Regions from separate parts of the Mesorhizobium calcicola genome, predicted to be linked through region 3. Evidence: riboswitches for the same ligand, from Rfam matches in the RefSeq annotation. Region 3 holds a riboswitch; each other region holds the start of a gene.
The links. A riboswitch is a leader RNA that binds a small molecule or an ion and turns the genes downstream of it on or off. The one in region 3 is predicted to bind thiamine pyrophosphate.
Positions count from the first base shown of each region.

Region 1: linked by a shared signal. The riboswitch ahead of thiC (phosphomethylpyrimidine synthase ThiC) and the one ahead of ACFSQT_RS36835 (YkoF family thiamine/hydroxymethylpyrimidine-binding protein) in region 3 are both predicted to bind thiamine pyrophosphate.
Region 2: linked by a shared signal. The riboswitch ahead of thiB (thiamine ABC transporter substrate binding subunit) and the one ahead of ACFSQT_RS36835 (YkoF family thiamine/hydroxymethylpyrimidine-binding protein) in region 3 are both predicted to bind thiamine pyrophosphate.

Region 1 is NZ_JBHUGY010000027.1:68,937-74,763, reverse strand. Features, by position in the region: gene thiO (glycine oxidase ThiO) at 1-437, opposite strand, end outside; gene thiC (phosphomethylpyrimidine synthase ThiC) at 434-2,269, opposite strand; TPP riboswitch at 2,375-2,491, opposite strand; gene ACFSQT_RS17145 (NAD-dependent succinate-semialdehyde dehydrogenase) at 3,242-4,717, opposite strand; gene ACFSQT_RS17140 (GGDEF domain-containing protein) at 5,554-5,827, shown strand, end outside.
Region 2 is NZ_JBHUGY010000038.1:131,050-136,876, reverse strand. Features, by position in the region: gene thiQ (thiamine ABC transporter ATP-binding protein) at 1-207, opposite strand, end outside; gene thiP (thiamine/thiamine pyrophosphate ABC transporter permease) at 200-1,825, opposite strand; gene thiB (thiamine ABC transporter substrate binding subunit) at 2,083-3,081, opposite strand; TPP riboswitch at 3,125-3,239, opposite strand; gene ACFSQT_RS25815 (thiamine diphosphokinase) at 3,328-3,972, shown strand; gene ACFSQT_RS25810 (ABC-F family ATP-binding cassette domain-containing protein) at 3,974-5,794, shown strand.
Region 3 is NZ_JBHUGY010000076.1:2,761-8,587, forward strand. Features, by position in the region: gene msrA (peptide-methionine (S)-S-oxide reductase MsrA) at 1-341, shown strand, start outside; gene ACFSQT_RS36820 (nucleotidyltransferase family protein) at 418-1,521, opposite strand; gene ACFSQT_RS36825 (SDR family oxidoreductase) at 1,738-2,475, opposite strand; gene ACFSQT_RS36830 (LysR family transcriptional regulator) at 2,620-3,540, shown strand; TPP riboswitch at 3,639-3,752, shown strand; gene ACFSQT_RS36835 (YkoF family thiamine/hydroxymethylpyrimidine-binding protein) at 3,743-4,351, shown strand; gene ACFSQT_RS36840 (ABC transporter permease) at 4,388-5,200, shown strand; partial or broken gene ACFSQT_RS36845 (ABC transporter ATP-binding protein) at 5,197-5,827, shown strand, end outside.

The DNA.
Region 1 (5,827 bases), on a different contig from region 3:
AGCACCGTCATCGCCTGGCGTGGGTCGAGATGCGCTTCGTCGGGGAAAAGCAGTCCGCGGCGGAAGCGGCCGGCGAGGTCCGGCTCCAGCTGCGCGATTTCGTCTTCGTCAACACGCCGATGGCCGGACGTGCGGCTGGCGAACCGCTCGAGCTCGCCCGCATCGCGCGGCGAGGCCACGACCAGCGTTCCAGCCCGTGTCACCTCGTCGGGCGTTGCCACATCCCACCAGTCGGCGGCATCGCGTCCGAGATCCAACACGGGCTGCTCCGCGCTTTCACGCTCGCACCAGGGCGCCAGCATACCGCCGGCGAACCACGACGCATTGCCGCCAAGGCAATGCCCAATCTCGGCAACGGTCACCGCCGCGCCGCGTGTGGCGAGCTCGAAGGCGGCGGTGAGGCCGGCGACGCCGGCCCCTTGGACAAGCACCTTCATGATCGCGCAGGCACCTGGGGCATGAGGGGCGCACCGGTCTCGTCCGCTGGCACATAGAGATCCCCACCTTCGCGGTATTTCGCCGCCATCGCCGCCATGCCCTCTTTCTGGGCCTCGGCGCGGATGTCGTGGGAAATGCGCATCGAGCAGAATTTCGGCCCGCACATCGAGCAGAAATGCGCCACCTTGTGCGCCTCCTTTGGCAAGGTCTGGTCGTGGAAGGAGCGCGCCGTTTCGGGGTCGAGCGACAGATTGAACTGGTCTTCCCAGCGGAACTCGAAGCGCGCGCGGGAAAGGGCATCATCCCTGACTTTCGCCGCCGGATGGCCCTTGGCGAGGTCAGCGGCGTGCGCTGCTATCTTGTAGGTGATCACCCCAATCTTGACGTCGTTGCGGTCAGGCAGCCCGAGATGCTCCTTGGGCGTCACATAACAGAGCATGGCCGTGCCGAACCAGCCGATCATGGCCGCGCCGATGCCGGAAGTTATGTGGTCGTAGCCTGGCGCAATGTCAGTCGTCAGCGGCCCGAGTGTGTAAAATGGCGCTTCGCCGCAGATCGCGAGCTGCTTGTCCATGTTCTGCTTGATCTTGTGCATGGGGACATGGCCAGGCCCTTCGATCATCACCTGGCAGTCCTTGGCCCAGGCGATCTTCGTCAGTTCGCCGAGTGTTTCCAGCTCGGCGAACTGCGCCGCGTCATTGGCGTCGGCGATGGATCCCGGACGAAGGCCGTCGCCGAGCGAGAAGGACACATCGTAGGCCCGGCAGATGTCGCAGATTTCCGCGAAATGCTCGTAGAGGAAGCTTTCCCGGTGATGGTGCAGGCACCATTTCGCCATGATCGAGCCGCCTCGGCTGACAATACCGGTAACCCGCTCGACCGTGAGCGGAATGTAATGCAGCCGCACACCGGCATGGATGGTGAAATAGTCGACGCCCTGCTCGGCCTGCTCGATCAGCGTGTCGCGATAGACCTCCCAGGTCAGGTCCTCGGCGATGCCGCCGACCTTCTCAAGCGCCTGATAGAGCGGCACCGTGCCGATCGGCACCGGCGAATTACGCACGATCCAGTCGCGAATATTGTGGATGTTGCGGCCGGTCGACAGATCCATCACCGTGTCGGCGCCCCAGCGGATCGCCCAGACCATTTTTTCGACCTCTTCGGCCATTGAGGAGGTGACGGCGGAATTGCCGATATTGGCATTGATCTTGACCAGGAAATTGCGGCCGATAATCATCGGCTCGCTTTCGGGATGGTTGATGTTGGCGGGAATGATCGCGCGCCCCCGCGCCACCTCGTCGCGCACGAATTCCGGTGTTACAAAATCGGGAATGTCCGCGCCGAAGCTTTCACCGTCTCGCGACAGCTTGTCGCGCAAAATCTCACGGCCGAGATTTTCGCGGATGGCGACGAATTCCATTTCGGGCGTGATGATACCGGCGCGGGCATAAGCAAGCTGCGTCACCGCCTTGCCGGCCTTGCCCCTGAGCGGGCGGTTGCGAACGGGGAATTCCGGCGTCAGGCGCTCGCCCACCGCAAATCCGTTGTCTTCCGGCCTGACATGGCGACCGTCATAGGCTTCGACATCGCCCCGCGCTGCGATCCACGCGTGCCTGCTTCGGGCAAGACCTTTTTCGATGCTCGTTTCGACCGCGGGGTCGGTATAGGGGCCGGACGGATCGTAAACCGTCACCGGCGGCTCGCCGGCTGTCGGGTGGACGTCGATCGCGCGCATCGGCACCCTGATCTGTGGATGGAGGAGGCCGGATTTGTGGATTTTTCGTGAGGCAGGTAGCGGTCCCGTCGAAACCGCTGGGGTCAAGGCATTCATTTGAGGCTCCTTTGCTCAATTGCATTGGAGACCCAGTTCTGTGCCGGAAGGATGAAAAGACGCTTTGGTCAACCTGCTCGAGACAGGTCTTCGGGCATAAACTCCCGCAAAGCGCTTGCACCGTCCCTACGCCAGTATGAACTGGATCAGGTTCAACGGGTCACTGCGCCGCGAAAGCCAGCAGTATCTCAGCCCCTTGCCGGGACTCCCCTGGTGAATGCCTCGAATTGAACGGGACGGCGCCGCTTTGTCAAGCGCCTTCGGACACGCTGGAGTCGGCGGGCGCGGATGGAAAGCTCGTGGATCGGGGCCAAGTCACGCGCGGGAGACCAGGGCAGGAATGGCCAAAGCCTTCTGCGACTCGTCAAGAATCGAGAAGGTGTATTGGCCCTGTGCGTCGAGATCGACGAATAGCGGAGGCGCCCGGTCCGATGATGTGCCAGAGCATCGAACCGGACCGGCGTAAAAGGCCCCGCCAGACGTGTCGGCGTGTCGTCAGCGCTATCCACCAATTCCCTCAGGCGCTGACGGGGAGATCGCGCGAAAGCGAAAGTGAAAAGCAGACCGCCATCGCGGACCATGCTGTTTGCCACCGCATATACGCCGCCGATCACCTGCTCGGCAGCGAGTCAACCAGCCGATCCATTGGCAGCACTCTGTTCAAACCGCCGGAAGCGGGGTTCCGTTTATCTGCCCGGCCGGCCGGCTTGTCCCCCGTCGGAAAAGTGGCCTTGAGGGACGGCTGGCAAGATTGAAGCGAAGTGTCCGTCGTTTCCCTTTTGGACGGCTGGCTATGTCGCACGCGAAAGCGCAGTGAGCTCGCAGGCAGGGGAGTTAGAGGCGACACACGGGCAAGTGGGGGGCTGATGCCTGACCGCCGTCCGAGCCTCAATCATCATACCGCCAGCGTTGATGCTTGCACCCTCGTCACAACTTGAGCGAGGAAAAGCGCGAACAAAATCGTGCCCTGCTTCAGATTCCGCCCATGCAGAGGTACTTCATCTCAAGATAGTCCTCGAGCCCATGGCGGGAACCCTCGCGCCCTATGCCGGACTGCTTCACGCCGCCAAAGGGCGCGGCTTCGGAGGACATGCGCCCGGTGTTGATACCCACCATGCCATATTCCAGGGCCTCGGCCACGCGCCAGACACGCTTCAGGTTGGAGGCATAAAAATAGGCGGCGAGGCCGTAGATCGTGTCATTGGCCTCGTGTACGACCTGATCGGCGTCGTCGAAGTTGATGATTGCAGCCAACGGTCCGAATGTTTCTTCTTGCGCGACTGTCATCTCGCTGGAAATACCGGTGAGGACGGTTGGTTGAAAAAACGTGCCCCTCGTGCCGATACGCTTGCCACCGCATCGAACAATACCGCCTTTTTCGACGGCGTCGGCGATATGGGATTCGATCTTGGCCAGAGCATGCTGATCAATCAGCGGCCCGATGGCAACCGCGGGATCGAAACCGTCACCAACCTGAAGTTGGCGAACCCGCTTCACGAATTTGTCGACGAATTCATCGTGAACGCCCGATTGGACATAAAGGCGATTTGCGGAAACACAGGTCTGGCCGGCATTGCGGAATTTCGCCTGGATCGCACCGTCGACCGCGGCATCGACATCGGCATCGTCGAAGACGATGAAAGGCGCGTTTCCTCCCAGCTCGAGGCTGACCTTCTTGATCTGATCCGAGCATTGGCGCATCAGCAGCCGCCCGACCTCGGTTGAACCGGTGAAGCTGATCTTGCGGACCTTGGGGTTGCCGCAGAGTTCACGGCCAACCGCATCACCTTCGGACGCATAGACCAGATTGACGACGCCTTCGGGAAAGCCAGCCTGATGGGCGAGCGCGAACATTGCGCCCGCCACGAGCGGTGTCTGTTCGGCCGGCTTGAGCACGATCGTGCAGCCGGCGGCCAGAGCCGGCGAGATCTTGCGCGCCACCATGGAAGCAGGGAAATTCCAGGGTGTGATCGTGCCGACGACGCCGATCGGCTGCTTGATCACCAGCATGCGGCGGTCGGTCGACGGGGCGGAGATCGTCTCGCCATAGATGCGATTGGCCTCTTCGGCATACCATTGCAGGTACGCCGCCGCATGCGATATCTCAGACTTGGCCTCAGCCAGTGGCTTGCCCATCTCGGCGGTCAGAATCGCGCCGAGGTCGTCGGTGTGGTCGACGATCAGTTGATGCCAGCGCCAGAGGATGTCGCTGCGCTCTCGAGCGGTCAGCGCCGCCCACCCAGGCTGCGCCATGTACGCTTTGTCAATCGCAGCGCGTGTTTCCTCGACTCCCATGTCGGGAAGCTCTGCCAGCAATTCGCCGGTCGATGGGTTGAGGACCACAAATGTGCGCTCACAAACTGGCGTGCCAAGGGCCGGGAGACGGTCAAGGTTGCCAAACAGGTCGGGAGATTTGAGATGGGGGATCAAAGGCGGGAGCAGCGGCAATGTCGGTTCCTTAAAGGCTTTCGGCCTGTCCGGCCGGGTGGACATCTACTGCGCACGTGTGGCTGTTGCATAGGACCACTCACGAAAAGTCGTGCGTCGCTGGAACCCGTGGACCTGCCGTGGGGGAGGCCGGCGGTCGGCCTTTCGCCTCACGAACCGTTCGCCAGCGGGCTTGGTCCACAGCCATTCGCCCAGGAGATCATTCGTCGTATAGCTCTTGCCCTGCTCGGCGCCGTCCGTTTCGGGTATCGCATCGGAGCCGTAGAGTGTTTCGTAAAGTGAGCCCAATAGGCGTTGGCCCCTGTTGAGCGAGCTGTGGCGTGTGAACAATCGGACCGCGAGCCGAGGTCCCGCCACACCGGCGATCTTCGGATCTACCCGTCGCATGTGGGGCGCGACATTAGAGCCGCTTCGGCATCCACGCTATGCAATGTTCGAGGCGTGCCAGTCGAGCCTTCTGCGAACGAAGCTCGTGACCAACGTTTTGCAACTTGGATTTGCCTTTGGACGCGGCCGCATTGATCAGTTCGCATTCAAGCCAAGCTATTCGATCTCGCATGTGCTGGGCCTCAGCCTGCCGTATATCTCTAATCCAACCTGGACCACGCATATTCCACGCTCACCATCTGCGCAGGCTGGGTAGCATCCGAAAACTAACGCCGGCAGATTCGAAAAACTCGAATTTTAACCGTTGCTAAAATTCGCCGCTCTGTCAGCTACCGGCTCGCTGTCGCGACCTTGAACGGCGACAGTTGCGCTTCCTTGCCTTTCGCGTCCGAAATAATCTTAATGGACTTCGTAAGAGCTTGTTCAGCGCCAGTATCTAAAGGAACCGCATGACACCGCGTCGCAGGCGTATTCTGGGCAAATCAATAGTCGTGACGATAATTGCAGTCGTCGCAACCTTCGGTTTGTCTTTTACGGCTCGGCTTGCGCTGCAGATGCCCATCGACTGGCTGAGCTGGGTGGAATGCACCTTCATTCCCATCCTCATCGGGATGCCGGTCAGTGCCTACATTTTCACCCAGGCGGAAACGATCCAGGAAACATGCGACAAGTTGGAGAAGTCTCATGCAGCCCTGAAAGAGACGCATAGCAGGCTCACCTTCG
Region 2 (5,827 bases), on a different contig from region 3:
CACACGGCCCGACCGCGGCGTCTCGAACCCCGCCACCAGGTTGAGCAGCGTCGACTTGCCCGAACCGCTCGGCCCCATGATAGCGGTGATTTTCGACGCGGCGAAATCGACATCGAAAACAAGCGGCGCCTCGCCATAGCTGAACGACACCCGGTCCAGCCGTACCGGAGCGCCCTTTCCAGACCTGCTGGCCGCTCCGTCAGGCATCCCGGTTCTTCTCCCTTCCCAGCCAGTGCGCCGCTAAGATCAACGCGAGACAGACGAGGCCGAGCAGCAGCGCCAGGCCGGCGGCGTCCTGCGTGCGGTAGCTGCCCATGCGCGCCAACAGAAGGTACGGCAATGTCTGCACGGAATCACTGCCGAACAGCGCGATGACGCCGAGGTCGCCGAGCGACAACGCCATGGCGAAGGCAAAGGCGGTGGCGAGCGGCCGCCGTAGCGACGGCCAGTCGACCAGCATCAACCGGTTCCAGCCCGCAATGCCGAGCTGCGCACAGAGCCGTTCGTGACGCTCGCTGGCCGCATCATAGGCGGGACGGACAGCGCGCAGCGCGAACGGCATCGCCATCACCGCGTTGACGGTGACGACCATGACCGGGGCGATGGCAAAGACATCCCCGACACGGCGCAGCAACAGGAACCAGCCGGCGCCGACGACGATCGGCGGCACGACGAGGACAAAACCGGCGCCGGTATCGGCGGCATGCTCGAGTATTGTCCTCGCGCCGGAGCGGCGGTTCAGCTCCAGCCCCCGGCGCGCCATGGTCAGCGCCAGCGACAGCATCACTGAAAGCAGCGCCGACAGGAAGGCGAGCACGGCACTGGTCAGTGTCGCCTGCCGCACGGCGGCCTCGCCGGCCAGCCGGCCGAGATCGGCGCCAAGCCCGGCCATCACAGTGGCCACCATCGGTCCGGCAACGAACAGCAGCGCGAGCGCGATGAGCACGACGTTCAGCCAGGTCTCGACCCCGCTGATTGAGAGATAGCGGCGCGGCGCAACCGGCAGATTGGTGTCGCCGACCACGTTGACGCCAAGCCGCGTCAGCGCCAGCACCACGACAAAGGTCAAGGCGATCTGCAGCAGCGTCAGCGTCACCGCGCGCGCGGGATCGAAATCGAAGCGCAGCGCCTGGTAGATGCCGACTTCGAGCGTCGTCGCGGCCGGCCCGCCGCCAAGCGTCAGCACAATCGTGAACGAGGTAATGCAGAGCATGAAGACAAGCCCGGCTACACCCGGCAACGCCGCGCGCAGCGTCGGCCACTCGATCAGCCGGAACGCCGGTTGTGCCCCCATGCCGAGCTGGCTGGCGAGCCGCCACTGATCGGCGGGAATGGTCTGCAGCGCCTCCAGGAACAGCCGCACGCCGAGCGGCAGGTTGAAGAAGACATGGGCGACGAGGATGCCCGACAGGCCATAGATGCCCGGCCAGCTCCCACCGCCGATCACCGTGAACGCGCCGGCGAAATAGCCGGCACGGCCGTAGAGGGCGAGAATGCCGAGTGCCGCGATGATGGCCGGCAGCGCCAACGGCACGGCGAACAGCTGCAAGATGAAGGCGCGGCCAAAGAAGCGTGGATGCCGCGACAGCGCGCGCGCCACGAGCAGCGCCGGCCCGACCGAAAGCAGCGTCGACAGCGCCGCCTGCCAGAGTGTGAAGCGGACAACGCGAAGCAGATAAGGATCGAAGGCTGCCCAGGCGCCGGAGAAATCGTGAGCGCCTTCGACGAGCAAGCCAGCAAACGCGCCGCCGATCAGCAGCGCGATTGCGGCGAGAGCAATGATGCCGGAGGTGATGCGGGGATCGGCTGGATGGCGCGCGGGCATGTCGCGCTACCCAACTCTGTGGTGGGTGCCAATTGATTGAAATGCTTGGCTAAGGTCGAGCTCCCGCCCACCCCCCTCTGTCCTACCGGACATCTCCCCCGCACGGGGGGAGATCGCGCGCTTCGCCGCCCAGGCCAATTTCCAAAATGGCAGGAATGAGCAAGGCGACAGAGCTATCGATCTCCCTCCTTGCGGGGGAGATGGCCGGCAGGCCAGAGGGGGGTGACTTGGCGCGAACATCTGGCGAAGCTTGAATCCTACTTGCTCATCACCGCCAGCCATTCATCGACCCAGGCCTTGCGATTGGCGGCAACGTCCTCGGGGCTGAACAGCAAGGTCTTGGTCGGCTTGACCAGTTTGTCGAAGGCCGGATTGAGCGGCTTGTCGGTCTTGCCGGATGGGAACATCCAGTTGGTCTCGGGAATGGCATCCTGGAATTTTGGCCCGGTCATGAAGGCCATGAACTTTTCGGCCAGCGGATTCTTGGCCCCTGTCGTGGTGATGCCGGCGACCTCGATCTGCAGATACTCGCCCTCCTCGAACGAGGCCGCCTTGTAGCGGTCGGTGTTCTCGGCGACCATGTGGTAGGCCGGCGACGTCGTGTAGGACAGCACCATCGGCGCCTCGCCCTTGGTGAACAGGCCATAGGCCTCGCTCCAGCCCGGCGTCACCGTCAGCACCCTCGCCTTGAGCTTGGCCCAGGCCTCCGGCGCCTTGTCGCCATAGACCGACTTCACCCACAACAGCAGGCCGAGGCCCGGAGTCGAGGTGCGCGGATCCTGGATGACGATCTTGTCGTCGGGGCTGCCTTCGACCAAGTCCTTTAGGCTCTTGGGCGGGCTCTTCAGCTTTTCGGTGTCGTAGACGACGGCGAAATAGCCATAGTCGAAAGGCACGAAAACGTCGTCGCTCCAGCCGCCCGGCACATTGACATCGGACACCGCGCCATGCGGCGCAAACAGGCCGGTGGCCTTGGCGTCGGCGGTCAGATTGGTGTCGAGGCCGAGCACGATGTCGGCTTTGGTCGAAGCCCCTTCCAGCTTGACGCGGTTGAGCAGCGCGACGCCATCGGCGACCGAGACGAAGTCGACATCGCAGCCGCATTCGGCCTCGAATTCCTTCTTCACCACGGGACCCGGACCCCAGTCGGCGGTGAAGCTCTCATAGGTGTAGATGGTGAGCTTGTCCTTGGCCAAGGCCGGCCCGGACAGGACCACGGCCATTGCTGAGACAAGAGAGTAGAGCAGCGTGCGCATCGGCGCCTCCTTCGTTCGAATTGAAAGGAATTGAGGCGTCGGACTGTCCGAAACGTCTAATCCCTCCGCCGGTACAAACCGGATCAGGTTCAGCGGGTTGGCGAGTTTGCCTCTCAGCCGGTCCGCGAAGATCGCGTCCGGCACCCCGTTAGAGCGTTTCGACACATAGGCCCGGCCGATCAACCGCGCAAGTGGCAGTTTGCCGGCCTTCCGTTTCCCGTGCCGGGCTGGTAAGGGCCACACGATATGTGCACATTCACCATCCTGCTTGGCGGCGATCTCATCCGCACGCCACGGCTCGACCGCCAGGTCGAAGGCTCGCGCGTGATCGCCGCCGATGCCGGGATCGGCCATGCGCGCATGCTGGGCCTTGTCCCGGAACTGTGGGTGGGTGATTTCGATTCAGTGCCGGCCAACCTGCCGGATGACCTCGCCGCGGTGCCGCGCCGGACCTTCCCGACGGAAAAGGACCAGACCGATGGCGAATTGGCCATCGCTGCCGCGCTGGAGCGCGGTGCGACCAGCCTGGTGCTCGCGGGCGCCTTCGGCGGCAAGCGCGCCGACCACGCCTTCCTGCATCTGGCGCTCGCCCTGCGGCTGGCCGAGGCCGGAGCAACGGTGCTTCTGAGCAGCGGCGCGCAGGAAGGCGTCCCGCTGCTGCACGGGAAAGCCGGGTTCGACTATGCCGACGGCACGCTGTTTTCGGTGCTCGGCTTTTCCGATCTTTCCGGCCTCACCGTCACCGGCGCCAAATGGCCGCTCGACCGCGTCAAGGTGGCGTTCGGCTCGTCATTGACCATATCCAACGAGGTCAAGGGTCGCCTCGAAATCATGCTCGGCCATGGCCGCGCATTGCTGCTCGCCCACCCTTATCCACTCCCTGAAAGCTGACATGGCCCCGCCCCTTCTCAATATCGACGGGATAAAACTGACCTTCGGTGGCACGCCGCTGCTCGATGGCGCCGCCTTGACGGCGTCGGCCGGTGACAAGATCGCGCTGGTCGGCCGCAACGGATCGGGCAAGTCGACGCTGCTGAAGATCGCCGCCGGCCTGATCGAGCCACAGGACGGCGAGGTGTTCCGCCAGCCTTCGGCGACCGTCCGCTATTTGCCGCAGATGCCCGACATGGAGGGTTTTGCGACGGTCCGCGCCTATGTCGAGGCGGGGCTTGGCCCTGCCGACGATCCATACCGCGCCAGCTATCTCATGGAGCATCTCGGCCTGTCGGGCGAGGAGCGGCCGAACGATCTTTCCGGGGGCGAGGCCAGGCGCGCCGCCCTCGCCCGCGTCATGGCGCCGGAGCCCGACATCCTGCTTCTTGATGAGCCAACCAACCATCTCGATCTCTCTGTCATCGAATGGCTGGAAGAGGAGCTTAGCCGCACCTCCTCGGCGCTCGTCGTTATCTCGCACGACCGCCGCTTCCTCGAACGCGTCTCGCGCGCCACCATCTGGCTCGATCGTGGCCAGACCCGCAGGCTGGACAAGGGCTTTGGCCATTTCGAGGAATGGCGCGACCTCGTGCTGGAGGAGGAAGAGCGCGAGCAGCACAAGCTCGGCCGCCAGATCGTGCGCGAAGAGCACTGGCTGCGCTATGGCGTGACGGCGCGGCGCAAGCGCAACATGCGCCGGCTGGGTGAACTGCAGACCATGCGCCAGCGCTTCCGCGGCCATCGCGGCGCCGAGGGTTCGGCGACCATGGTGGCCAGCGACGCGGCCGAATCCGGCAAGCTGGTGATCGAGGCGAAGAACATCGAGAAGAGCTTCGGCGATCTGAGCGTGGTCAAGGGGTTTTCGACCCGCATCCAGCGCGGCGACCGCGTCGGCCTGGTCGGGCCGAACGGCGCCGGCAAGACGACGCTGCTGAAGATGCTGACCGGCGAGATGAAGCCCGACGCCGGTTCGATGCGGCTCGGCACCAACCTGGAGATCGCCACGCTCGACCAGAAGCGCGAGGCGGTCGACCCGCAAGAGACGCTTGCGCAATACCTCACCGACGGACGCGGCGAGAACCTCGTCATCAATGGCGAGCAGCGCCATGTCGTCTCCTACATGAAGGATTTCCTGTTCAAGCCCGAGCAGGCGCGCACGCCGGTGCGCGAGCTTTCCGGCGGCGAACGGGCGCGGCTCTTGCTGGCGCGCGTGCTGGCGCGGCCGGCAAACCTTCTGGTGCTCGACGAGCCGACCAACGATCTCGACATGGAGACGCTGGAACTGCTGCAGGAACTGGTCGCCGGCTTTGCCGGCACCGTCATCCTGGTCAGCCACGACCGCGATTTCCTCGACCGCACCGTGACCAGCATCATCGCGCCTGACGGCGGCGGCCGCTGGATCGAATATGCCGGCGGGTATTCGGACATGCTGGCGCAGCGCGGCGGCACCCGGCTCGACGACCGCAAGTCGCGGCCGAAGGCCGAAGCCGGCGAAACCCCGGTAACGGCCAAAAGCGAAGCCGCTGCGCCAAAGGGGCCGGCGAAGAAACTGTCGTTCAAGCAGAAATTCGCGCTGGAATCCCTGCCCAAGAAAATCGAAGCTGTGACGGCTTCAATCTCGAGGCTTGAGAACAACATCGCCGATCCGGCCTATTACGAGCGCGACCCAGCCTCGTTCCAGAAGACCATCGCCGCCCTCGACAAGGAGCGTGCGACGCTGGCCGCGCTGGAGGAAGAATGGCTGGAATTGGAGATGCTGCGCGAGGAGATGGAAGGGTAGGTCGGCGCACGCGCAGGCAGCGCCCCCTGATCA
Region 3 (5,827 bases):
ATCCGGCCATCATCGGCTATCGCGCGCTGCTGGAGCGCTTTTTCCAGATCCATGATCCGACGACCCGCAACCGGCAGGGCAACGATGTCGGGATGAGCTATCGCTCGGCGATCTACTACACCACCGACGAACAGAAGCGCATCGCCGAAGACACCATCGCCGATGTCGATGCCTCGGGTCTGTGGCCAGGCAAAGTCGTGACCGAAGTCGCGCCGGTCGGCGATTTCTGGGAAGCCGAGCCTGAGCACCAGGACTATCTGGAGAAATACCCCAACGGCTACACCTGCCACTTCGTCAGGCCGGGCTGGAAGCTGCCGGTTCGCGAGAAGGCCGTTTCGTAGGGTTCACAGCCCGGTTCCGGCAGGTATCGCCGCTCGACCCGGTCGTCGAGCGGCGTCATCGTATCCCAAACGCCTTTCAGTCTGTGCGCGTTGTCGTGTCGGTGAAGCCGCCGAGCTTTTCACCGATGTCCGAAAGTGCCCCTCGAACGATTGTCTCGACCGTGTCTTGCCTATCGGGATCGAGCAAACGAAGACCGTGTTGGATTGCATTGCGCCAGTTGGCGCCACGATTCCATGCTTCAGCAAACACCACGGCGAGGTCATCTTGCCGGCGGGCAGTTGCCATTGCTTCGACAAGCAAGCTTGCCTGAAGAACATCCTTTTCCCGCTTTGCGGCGCCGTTTGCATTCTTTTGGCGAAGGGAGGCGACAATCAGTTTGTGGACAGCATATCGCTCGGGTGAGGGGACCAGCACCGGGACTCCGGATCGATGCAACAGGACGGTTCTTACGGGTTCGCGGATCAGAAAATCCAGGAATCGCAAAGGCTGCGCCGATGCACCGCCCAATGACGGCATCGCGCTCGCGTGGTCAGCGTATTCGTCACTGCCCCGGTTTGGCGTCAGGAATTCGACCTTGTACCGGGAAGCGTTTTCGAACTGCGTTGTGCGACTGACATCCGTTCGGTGCGGAATTTCGCGAAACGAAGGATCGACGGCGCGCAGCACATCCATGATCGGCGGCAGACTGTCGTTCACTTCGACGGAAACGGAGTGAAATTGAGCAAAGTCGGCATCGCCTGTCTGCAGCGCTACCCCCGGTAGCCTTACGCCCAGATATCCGGCGTAGGTCTGGAACGCGACGGTGCCGACCAATACACCCCGCAGGCGGAAAAACCCGGCCTTGCCAAGGGCTTCAACGATATCACCGGTGAATTTTTCCGGCTCCATCAGCCCAGCCTCGCGTACAAGCGTCGACACGAGCTTGCGACGAGCCTTCAGGTCGCTCTTGATTTCCCTGAAGGCGGCGACGCGGTTTGCGATCTCGGGATCGTCGGCCGGGCCGACATATCGTCTTGTTGTCTTCGGCCTGGTTTCCTCAAAATACCAGTAGTCGCGGCCTTTTACAGGAACCCGCACGAAATTGCCCGCGGTCGAGAAGTCGGTTTGGAACGAGGCGTCCAGGCTTCGTTGCACCAGTTCAGCGAACAAGGTGCGATAAGCGATGTCGATCGGTTTCATCCTGCGTTCGACCAATGCCTTCAGGTTATAAGAAATTCGCGGTTCTCTTATAACTGCGCGCCTTTGCCTCGAATTTCAAGGGAGTTATAAGAAAATTGCGAAAACCTTATAACCGTCGAACTTCGTGTCTGGCTTTCCTCCATACTGTCGGACTGGCGCCACCCATCACACGCCACGGAGCAACCGATCGCGGCGGGGAATGAGCCGCGGGAGTTTTCAGGCCTGCTGCGTCGGATAGAGCGTCAGGATGTTGACATTGACCCTTGGTGGCTGCGAGACCGCGTAGAGCATGGCGGCGGCGATATCCTCGCTCTCCAGCTGCTCCATGTCACCCAGCCTTTGCTCGACCGCCAGCCGGACATCGTCGCGCATGTTGGCGGTGAACTCAGTCCTGACCGCGCCCGGCTCGATCACGGTTACGCGGATGCCGTCCTTGCCGATTTCTCGGCGCAGCGATTCCGCCATAGCGCTGGCCGCATGCTTGGTGCCGGAGTAGACCACCGATGGGTGGATGTAGCGGCCGGTTCCGGACGAAACGATGACGATGTGTCCCGATCCCTGCCGTTTCATCGCCGGCAGCGCTGCGTTGATCGTGTAGAGCAAAGCCAGGATGTTGATGTCGACCATTTCCCGGTATTCGCCGGTGGTGGTGTTCTGGAAGGGGGCAGCGACGCCGACACCAGCGACATTGAACAGCATGTCCACCCGGCCATAGTCGTCCAGCACGCGCCGGACCATGGCGGTTGCCTGCGCTTCGTTGGTGATGTCGGCCTCGATCGCGAGCGCCTCGCCGCCGGCGTCGCGGATGCGTCTGGCCAGATCGTCGAGCCGCTGCCGACGCCGCGCCGCGATGGCGACAATCGCGCCTTGCGCCGCCAATGCCAGCGCGGTTGCCGCGCCAATGCCCGAGGAGGCGCCGGTCACCAGGGCGATTTTTCCGTTGAGTTTCCGCATGTTCGTGGCTCCTGCTCAGAGAGAGATTCAGATACGCTCGATGCCGATGACGGCGCCGTTTGAGACATATTCTCAAGCTAGGCAGCAGACGGTTTTCGGAAAATACCATAGAATGACACGATATTCATTGGAGAACACGGCATAATGCGCGGCAGTGACTATGCGGAGCTGAAGGCCTTTGCCGCTGTTGTCGCGCATGGCAGTTTCGCCCGTGCCGCTGAAGATCTGCGGATTTCGGCGTCCACGCTCAGCCAGACGATCCGCCAGCTCGAAGCGCGGCTTGGCCTGCGCCTGCTCAACCGCACGACCCGCAGCCTCTCTTTGACGGAAGCCGGCGCACGCCTGCACGCGCGCTTCACGCCAGCCATGGCCGAGATGGAGGCGGCGGTCGGCGATGCGACCGCCTTGCGCGACACACCGGCCGGCGTCTTGCGCGTCCATATGCCCAGCGTTGCCGCCGCCACCTACCTGGAGCCGGTGCTTGGCCGTTTTTATGAAGCATGGCCGGACATCGTGCTCGACGTGATGATCGACGATGCCGCCATCGACATTGTTGAGGCCGGCTTTGATGTCAGCGCCAGGCTTGGCGAATTCCTCGAAGCCGACATGGTTGCCGTGACGCTTGGCGGCACACAGCGACAGCTCGCCGTGGCCTCGCCGGACTACCTCGCCCGTCACGGATCGCCGTCGGCACCCGCGGATCTGCTCCAGCACCGCTGTATCAATTGGCGCCGGCCGGGCAGTGTCGGCCTCTACGCATGGGAATTCGCCAGGGATGGCCAATGGTTCTCGGTCGCGGTCAACGGCCCGCTTGTCGTCTCCAGCCGCGACATGGCCATTGCGGCGGCCGTGCAGGGCGTCGGCATCGCCTTTTGGGCGGAAGACCTCGTGCGGCCGCTGATCGATGCCGGCAGGCTGGTGTCGCTGCTGGATGATTGGTGTCCGACCTTTCCCGGTTGGTTCCTCTGCTACCAGAAGCAGCGTCATACGCCGCCGGCCGTGCGCGCCTTCGTCGATTTCCTGTGCCATGCGCATACCGGTCGCCCGACGCTGCCAGATGGTTGAGAGTTTGTCGTTCCAACGGCCCGGTTTCGCAGGCCTGGCGCAATGCTTTTAGCGCAGCGCGCCGAAAAACGGCTTTCCGCTCGAATGGTGCTCTAACCCGCGCATCACAGGGGTGCTCCGTACGGTCGGGGCTGAGACGGGGGCGGCAAGCCCACAGACCCTAGAAGCTGATCTGGGTAATACCAGCGGAGCGAGGCGGGCGATGTTTTCAGGCGCACAGATTTCCCTATATCCCATGGCCGACTGTTTCGTCGGCGTCATCCTTGGCGCGCTGGGCGCGCTCGATCCCTACCGCGATCGGCTCAGGATCGAGACCGACGACATCTCGACTCTGCTGGTCGGGCCGCCCGAAGTGCTGTTTCCGGCGATGCGGGACCTGTTCGTGGCGGCGGCACGCGGTGGCAAGCATTGCGTGCTGTCGGCCACCATCTCGCGTGGCTGCCCGGGCGAGCCGGATCATCCGATCTGCCGCTCCGATGCGCTTGGCGGGCCTGTCAGGCCACTCGGTCCGCGCAAGGACGCGGCAATCGCGGCGGTGCGCGGCGCAGCTTTGGCCGGTCAGCCGGCGGCAGCGCAGTTCTCGCTCTATGTGATGGGCACCGAAGACCACATGGACGAGATCTACGGCTGCATCGATTTTCTCAAGCAGTCCGGCGTCTATGAGCGCTCCAAGCATTTCTGCACGAAATTGCGCGCTGATGCCGGCGCGATCTTTTCGGCGCTCGACGAAGCCTTCTGCCGTTTCGGGCCCGGCGCCGGCCACGTAACCCTCGACGTCACGGTCTCGGCCAACAGCCCGTCGGCCGTCTGAGCCAGCCGCGCTCTGCGCGCGACCCCGTCAAAGGTTATGTCCGGGGCCTCATCCTCAGTCGCTTCGCGCCCGATCGCGAGCCTTCTTGTCAAGGCAGCACCAGCCGCGATCTCGGTCGGGTTGCTCCTGCTGGCGTGGGACCTATTCCGGCATCAAGCCGACGACACGCCGGCGCCGTCGCGCGTGTTCGCGCAAGCGATGCTCAATCGCGAGGCGCTGGTCGACAACGCCATTCCCACCATCCGCGCCACGCTGATCGGCTTTGCCTTTTCGCTCAGCGCGGCCTTTGCGCTGTCGATGCTGGTCGACTTCTTCCAGCCGCTGCGGCGTGCGCTGTTTCCCGTCTTCATTGTCAGCCAGACCTTGCCGCTGGTGGCGGTCGCGCCATTGGTGGTGCTGTGGTTCGGCTTCGGACTGGTGCCCAAGATCATGCTGGTGGCGCTGGTCACCTTCTTTCCAATGCTGGTGGCACTGGTGCAGGGCTACGAGGCGACGGAGGCCGAGATCGGCCGGATGCTGCGTGCCATGGGGGCAGGGCGCTGGCGCGTCTTCCTCCTGGCGCGGCTGCCCTCGGCGCTGCCCTATTTCTTCGCTGGCCTGAGGATCTCCATCACCTATGCCGTGGTTGGCGCCATCTTCGCCGAATATGCCGGTGTGGCGAAGGGGTTGGGCATCTACATGCTCAACGCCAAGAACAATTTCCGCCCCGACCTGGTGCTGGCCGCCGTCGGCGTCAGCGCAGCGCTGACCCTCATCCTGTTTGGACTGACGGTGCTGCTGCAGCGTCTTGCCATGCCCTGGGAACGGGCCGTCGGCAAGCAACCCGCAAGGACGGGGCCACAGCAATGAGCCGGCTCGAGCTGCGGCATGTGCGCAAGGCGTTTGGCGGGCTCGACGTGCTCGCCGACATTTCGCTCAGCGTCGGCGCCGGTGAATTCGTCTCCATCCTCGGTCCATCGGGCGCCGGCAAGTCGACGCTGTTCCAGCTGCTGACCGGTGCGCAGCACGGCGAAGGCGAGATGTTCTTCGACGGCACGCCGCTCGATGACCACGGCAGGCATTTCGCCTTCATGCCGCAGCGTGACGCGCTGATGCCGTGGCGACGCATCCTCGACAACACGACGCTTGGGCTCGAAATGCAAGGCATCGGGCGCTAGGCGGCGCGGGCGCGCGTCGCACCGTTGTTCGCCGAATTCGGGCTTGCCGGCTTCGAGCGGCATTTTCCCGCGCAACTGTCCGGCAGCATGCGCCAGCGCGCGGCTCTGCTGCGCACCGTGGTGCAGGAGCGCGACATGCTTTTGCTCGACGAACCGTTCGGTGCGCTCGACGCACTGACCCGCGCCGCCATGCAGCGCTGGCTGGAACAGATGTGGCGGTACCACCGCTGGACGGCGCTCCTGATAACCCACGATGTGCGCGAAGCCGTCTTCCTGTCCGACCGCATCTATGTGTTATCGGCGCGCCCGGCCCGCATCT